Lichenibacterium dinghuense: one gene and its partner. The protein of the gene in region 1 interacts with the protein of each later gene in a pairwise test. Links are inferred from orthologs where the notes say so. Each region holds a gene or a part of one and is shown in the gene's direction. Other genes may lie near its edges.

Region 1 (3,347 bases):
TGGAGCGCCGATCCGCCTCGGGCCGCGCACGCTGAGCGGCCGCGCGCTCCTGGCGCCGATGGCCGGCGTCACCGATCTCGGCATGCGCCGCGCCGCACAGCGCTTCGGCGCGTCCCTCACCGTGTCCGAGATGGTGGTCGGGGATCATCTGGCGCGCGGGGAGGCGGCGAGCCTCGCGCGGGCCGCCGGCGCCGGGCTCGACCCCCACGTGGTGCAGATCGCGGGCTGTCGCGCCGAGGCGCTGGCCGAGGGCGCCCGCGCCGCGGCGGAAGGGGGCGCCGTAGCGGTCGACATCAACATGGGCTGCCCCGCCAAGAAGGTGACGGGCGGCCTCGCCGGCTCCGCGCTGATGCGGGACCTCGACGCCGCCGTGGAGTTGATCCGCGCGACGGTGGCCGCGGTGACGGTGCCGGTCACCGTCAAGATGCGGCTCGGCTGGGACGACGCGGCCCGCAACGCGCCGGAGCTCGCGCGCCGGGCCGAGGCCGAGGGCGTCGCGCTCGTCACCGTTCACGGCCGCACGCGCCAGCAGTTCTACAAGGGCCGAGCCGACTGGGCCGCGGTGGCGGCCGTCAAGCGCGCCGTGTCGATCCCCGTGGTGGTCAACGGCGACTGCGCCTCCGTGGCCGACGCGCGCGCCATGCTGCGCGCGTCGGGCGCCGACGCCGTGATGGTCGGCCGGGCTGCGGTCGGGCGCCCCTGGCTCGTCGGCGAGATCGCGGCGGCGCTGCGCGGCGAGGCCTGGACGATGCCGTGCCTCGTCGATCGACGCGACGCGGCGCTGGAGCACTTCGATGCGCTCGTCGCGTGTTTCGGCCCCGAGAACGGCAACCGGCACGCCCGCAAGCACCTCGTCGCCTACGCGGAGCACCGCGCGGCCGAGCTGCGGGGCGACCCCGGCGCGGCGGCCGCCTGCGGGACGCTGCGGGCCGCGATGGCGACCAGCGGCGACCACCGGGCGACGCGCCGTATGCTGGCCGAGCTGTTCGACCTGAATGCCGACCTGGACATCGCCGCATGACCACGCCCGAACCGAGGTCGCCGGATCCCCGCGCCCACGGCGGCTTTGCCCAGGCCGGCGACGTGCTGAACCTCCTGCCGCACGCCGTGCTGACGGTCGAGGCCGACGGCGCCATCGTCGAGGCCAACGCGGCCGCCGAATCCTTCTTCGACATGAGCCGCGCGGTGCTCAGGCGCCACCGCCTCGGCGACGTCGTGCCCTTCGCGTCGCCGCTGCTGGCGCTGCTCGACCAGGCGGTGAAGCGCGGCGCGGCGCTGAACGAATACCAGGTCGACCTCGGCAACCCCAAGCTCGGCCCCGACCGCGTGGTCGACATCCACGTCAGCCCGATGGGGGAGCCGCGCGGCCGCGTGATGATCCTGCTGCAGGAACGGTCGATTGCCGCAAAATTCGACAGGCAGCTGACCCATCGAGGAGCAGCGCGCTCGGTTTCTGCCCTTGCGGCCATGCTGGCTCACGAGATCAAGAACCCGCTGTCCGGCATCCGCGGCGCGGCCCAGCTCCTGGAAACCGCGGTGGGCGACGAGGACCGCGCGCTGACGAGCCTCATCTGTGAGGAGACCGACCGCATCGTGAAGCTGGTCGACCGCATGGAGGCCTTCTCAGACCTCCGGCCCATCGAGCGCGAGAGCGTCAACATCCACGCCGTGCTCGACCACGTGAAGCGCGTGGCGCAGGCCGGCTTCGCGCGCCACATCCGCTTCGCCGAAACCTACGATCCGTCGCTGCCGCCGGTCTTCGGCAACCGCGACCAGCTGGTCCAGGTGTTCCTCAACCTCGTCAAGAACGCCGCCGAGGCCCTCGGCCCCGACACGATCGACGGCACGATCGAGCTGACCACGGCCTTCCGGCCCGGGGTGCGGCTGCGCACGCCGGGGTCGCCGACGCCGGTCAGCCTTCCACTCGAGTTCTGCGTGCGGGACAACGGCCCCGGCGTGCCGTCCGACATCGCCGCGCATCTGTTCGACCCCTTCGTGACGACGAAATCGTCCGGAACTGGCCTTGGACTTGCACTGGTGGCCAAGGTGATCGGCGACCACGGCGGGACCGTGGAATGCGAGTCCTATCCGCGCCGCACGACCTTCCGCGTCCTCCTGCCCATGTTCGCCGCGCGCGACGGACGGGGTGGCGGCGAAGCGTGAGCTCGCGGCGCACAGCGTAAAGGGAAGTACCGGCGATGAACGGCCATATCCTCGTCGCCGACGACGACACAGCGATCCGCACCGTGGTGAGCCAGGCCCTGTCGCGGGCCGGCTACGACGTCCGCACCACCGGCACGGCGGCCTCGCTGTGGCGCTGGGTGCAGGCGGGCGACGGCGACCTCGTGATCACCGACGTCGTCATGCCCGACGAGAACGCCTTCGAGCTGCTGCCGCGCATCAAGAAGCTGCGGCCCGACCTGCCCATCATCGTGATGAGCGCGCAGAACACCTTCATGACGGCCATCAAGGCCTCGGAGCGCGGCGCCTACGACTACCTGCCGAAGCCCTTCGACCTGAAGGAGCTGGTGGCGATCGTCGGCCGAGCCATGGCGGAACCGCGCCAGAAGGACACGCCGCAGGGCGAGGAACTCGACGCGATGCCCCTGATCGGCCGCTCGCCGGCCATGCAGGAGATCTACCGCACGCTGGCGCGTCTGATGCAGACCGACCTCACCGTGATGATCTCCGGCGAGTCCGGCACCGGCAAGGAGCTGGTCGCCCGCGCGCTGCACGACTACGGCAAGCGCAAGAGCGGCCCCTTCGTGGCCATCAACATGGCCGCCATCCCGCGCGACCTCATCGAATCCGAGCTGTTCGGCCACGAGAAAGGGGCCTTCACGGGCGCCAACACGCGCTCGGCCGGGCGCTTCGAGCAGGCTGAGGGCGGCACGCTGTTCCTCGACGAGATCGGCGACATGCCGATGGAAGCGCAGACGCGGCTCCTGCGCGTGCTCCAGCAGGCCGAATACACCACGGTCGGGGGCCGCACGCCGATCAAGACGAACGTCCGTATCGTCGCCGCCACCAACAAGGACCTGCGCGTCACCATCCAGCAGGGCCTGTTCCGCGAGGACCTGTTCTTCCGGCTCAACGTCGTGCCGATCCGGCTTCCTCCCTTGCGCGAGCGCGCCGAGGACATTCCGCACCTCGCGCGGCACTTCTTCACCGCCGCGGCCGCCGAGGGGCTGCCTTTGAAGCACATGGACACCGGCGCCCACGATCGCCTGAAGCGCTATCGCTGGCCCGGCAACGTGCGCGAGCTCGAAAACCTCGTGCGGCGCCTCGCGGCCCTCTACCCGCAGGAGGTCATCACCGCGCCGCTGGTCGAGGCGGAGCTGGGCCTC
Region 2 (3,210 bases), 1.7 Mb from region 1 along the record:
CCATGCCGGCCAGCACGTCGCCGCTCCCCGCCGTGGCGAGCCAGGGCGCGTCCTCGCCGGCGATCGCGGCGCGGCCGTCGGGGGCCGCCACGACCGTGTCGGGCCCTTTCAGCACCACCACGGCCCCGAGCCGCCGCGCCCCGGCCCGCGCGCGCTCGACCTTGGTGGGGGCATCGAGCACGCCGGCGGCGCCGTCGAACAGCCTGGCGAACTCGCCGTCGTGCGGCGTGACCACCACCGGCCCCCCCGCCCCGCGCACCAGCGCGGCCAGATCGTCGGCCCGGCCGGCGAAGAGCGTCAGCGCGTCGGCGTCGAGCACGGCCGCGCGCGGCGCCCCGCGGGGCTTCAGCGCCGCCGCGACCAGCGCCGGCGCGTCGGCGCCGTGGCCGAGGCCCGGCCCCATCACCACGGCGTTGAGACGCGCGTCGGCGAGGATGCCGGCCAAGGCCTCCGGCCCGTCGAAGGGCTTCAGCATCACGGCCGTGAGCTGCGCGGCGTGGATCGCCAGCGCGTCGGCGGGGCTCGCGACCGTGACGAGGCCGGCGCCGATCCGCAGCCCGCCGCGGGCCGACAGCCGCGCGGCGCCGAGCGTCGGCATCGGGCCCGACACGACGACGAGGTGCCCGCGGGTGTATTTGTGCCCGGCCGCGGCGGGGCGCGGGTAGTGGCGCTCCCAGAGGTCCGGCAGATCGTGGAACAGGGTCGCGCCGATGCCGTCCAGCACGGCCGGGTCGATGCCGATGTCGGCCAGCGTCACCGGCCCGCAGCGCTCGCGACCCGGCATCAACAGGTGGCCTGGCTTCAGGCGGAAGAAGGTCACGGTCTCGGTCGCGCGGACGGCGGGGCCCAGGGCGGCGCCGGACTCGCCCGACAGGCCGGACGGCAGGTCGACCGCCAGCACCGGCCGCCGCGCGGCCGCGACGCGCTCGACCAGCACGGCGGCGGCGCCGTCGAGCGGACGGGACAGGCCGGCGCCGAACAGGGCGTCGACCACGAGGTCGTGCGCGACGGGGTCGGCCCCGGCGGCGTCGCCGACCGGCCCGGCCCAGGCGGCCGCGGCCCCGGCCGCGTCGCCCCGGAGATGCTCAAGCGGCGCGAGCGCGGCCACGTCCACCGCGAAGCCGCGCCGCCGGAGCTCGGCCGCCGCCACGAAGCCGTCGCCGCCGTTGTTGCCGGGGCCGCAGAGCACCAGGGCGCGCCGGCCGCCCCGCGCGGCCAGCATGCGCTCCGCCGCGTCGGCGACGGCGCGGCCGGCCCGGTCCATCAGGACAGGGCCCGGCGTGCCGGAGGCGGCCGCGAGGCGGTCGGCATGGCCCATCTCGGCGGGCGTGAGGATCTCGATCGGGCGCTGCACGGCCGCACTCCCACAGTCGGCGGAACCGCCCGCGAAACCGGCGGTTCTCGCCACGATCCCGACACGTCGGGCTGAATCAGCCGTCGCGCGCGTGGCACGGGCGATGCTAAGCTCCGCGCATCGGCCGGGCCGCCCCCGCGGCGCCCGGTCCCGCAACGCTCGCGCCCCGGCACAGGTTGGACCCCGCATGAAGAAGATCGAGGCCATCATCAAGCCCTTCAAGCTCGACGAGGTGAAGGAGGCGCTGCAGGACGTGGGGCTGCAGGGCATCACCGTCACGGAGGCGAAGGGGTTCGGGCGCCAGAAGGGGCACACGGAGCTCTACCGCGGCGCCGAATACGTGGTCGACTTCCTGCCCAAGGTGAAGATCGAGATCGTGCTCGGCGACGACCTCGTGGACCGCGCCGTCGACGCCATCCGCCGCGCGGCGCAGACGGGGCGCATCGGCGACGGCAAGATCTTCGTGTCCACCATCGAGGGCGCGATCCGCATCCGCACCGGCGAGACCGGCAACGACGCGATCTGACGGGCCCGGGCGGCGGCGGGCCTTGCGCCGGCCGCGCGGGGCCTTGTAGTCCTCCGGCCGGCGGGGCGTCCCCGCGCGCCCGCACCGGAGCACAGCATGAAGACCGCACAGGATGTCCTGAGAGCCATCCGGGACCAGGACATCAAATACGTCGACTTCCGCTTCACCGACCCGCGCGGCAAGTGGCAGCACGTCACCTTCGACGTCTCCATCGTCGACGAGGACCTGTTCGCCGAAGGCGTGATGTTCGACGGCTCGTCGATCGCGGGCTGGAAGGCCATCAACGAGTCCGACATGACGCTCATGCCGGACCCCGAGACGGCCTGCATGGACCCGTTCTTCTCGGCCTCGACCCTGTCGATCGTGTGCGACGTGCTGGAGCCCGCCACCGGCGAGCCCTACGCCCGCGACCCCCGCGGCGTCGCCAAGAAGGCCGAGGCCTACCTGAAGTCCACCGGCATCGGCGACAGCGTCTTCGTCGGCCCCGAGGCCGAGTTCTTCGTCTTCGACGACGTGCGCTTCAAGGCCGACCCCTACAACACCGGCTTCGTGCTCGACGCGATCGAGCTGCCGTCCAACACCGACACGGTCTACGAGGGCGGCAACCTCGGCCACCGCATCCGCACCAAGGGCGGCTACTTCCCCGTGCCGCCGCTCGACTCGGCGCAGGACATGCGCGGCGAGATGCTGGCCGCCATGGCGTCGATGGGCGTCAAGGTCGAGAAGCACCACCACGAGGTGGCGTCCGCCCAGCACGAACTCGGCATGAAGTTTGACCGGCTGACGCTGATGGCGGACGGCATGCAGGCCTACAAGTACTGCGTCCACCAGGTCGCGCAGAGCTACGGCAAGTCGGCCACCTTCATGCCGAAGCCCGTGTTCGGCGACAACGGCTCGGGCATGCACGTGCACCAGTCGATCTGGAAGGACGGGGTGCCGTTGTTCGCGGGCGACAAGTACGCCGACCTCAGCCAGGAGTGCCTGTGGTACATCGGCGGCATCATCCGCCACGCGAAGTCGCTGAACGCCTTCACGAACCCGTCGACCAACAGCTACAAGCGGCTGGTGCCGGGCTACGAGGCGCCGGTGCTGCTCGCCTATTCGGCGCGCAACCGCTCGGCCTCGTGCCGCATCCCCTACACCAACAGTCCCAAGGCCAAGCGCGTCGAGGTCCGCTTCCCCGACCCGGCGGCGAACCCCTACCTGGCCTTCGCGGCGATGCTGATGGCGGGCCTCGACGGGATCCGGAACAAGATCGACCCCGGCGCCGCGATGGACAAGGACCTCTACGACCTGCCCAAGGCGGAGCTGGCGCAGATCCCCACCGTGT

The links.
Region 2: the proteins of L7N97_RS27105 (region 1) and L7N97_RS18930 interact in binary tests that used the Escherichia coli proteins (3 or more experiments, as listed by UniProt). The link is inferred for Lichenibacterium dinghuense from one-to-one orthologs.

The regions. Positions count from the first base shown.
Region 1 is NZ_JAJLMN010000001.1:5,635,914-5,639,260, reverse strand. The notes cover bases 91-3,090. They hold L7N97_RS27105 (two-component system sensor histidine kinase NtrB), read left to right. Parts: upstream 91-1,017; coding sequence 1,018-2,163; downstream 2,164-3,090. Other genes in these bases: ntrC (nitrogen regulation protein NR(I)), read left to right, coding at 2,199-3,090; dusB (tRNA dihydrouridine synthase DusB), read left to right, coding at 91-1,021. In the rest of the region: more of dusB, read left to right, coding at 1-90; more of ntrC, read left to right, coding at 3,091-3,347.
Region 2 is NZ_JAJLMN010000001.1:3,964,883-3,968,092, reverse strand. Bases 225-3,210 are described here. They hold L7N97_RS18930 (P-II family nitrogen regulator), read left to right. Parts: upstream 225-1,541; coding sequence 1,542-1,880; downstream 1,881-3,210. Other genes in these bases: glnA (type I glutamate--ammonia ligase), read left to right, coding at 1,977-3,210; L7N97_RS18935 (NAD(P)H-hydrate dehydratase), read right to left, coding at 225-1,354. Outside these bases: more of L7N97_RS18935, read right to left, coding at 1-224. UniProt on the Escherichia coli protein: P-II indirectly controls the transcription of the glutamine synthetase gene (glnA). P-II prevents NR-II-catalyzed conversion of NR-I to NR-I-phosphate, the transcriptional activator of GlnA. When P-II is uridylylated to P-II-UMP, these events are reversed.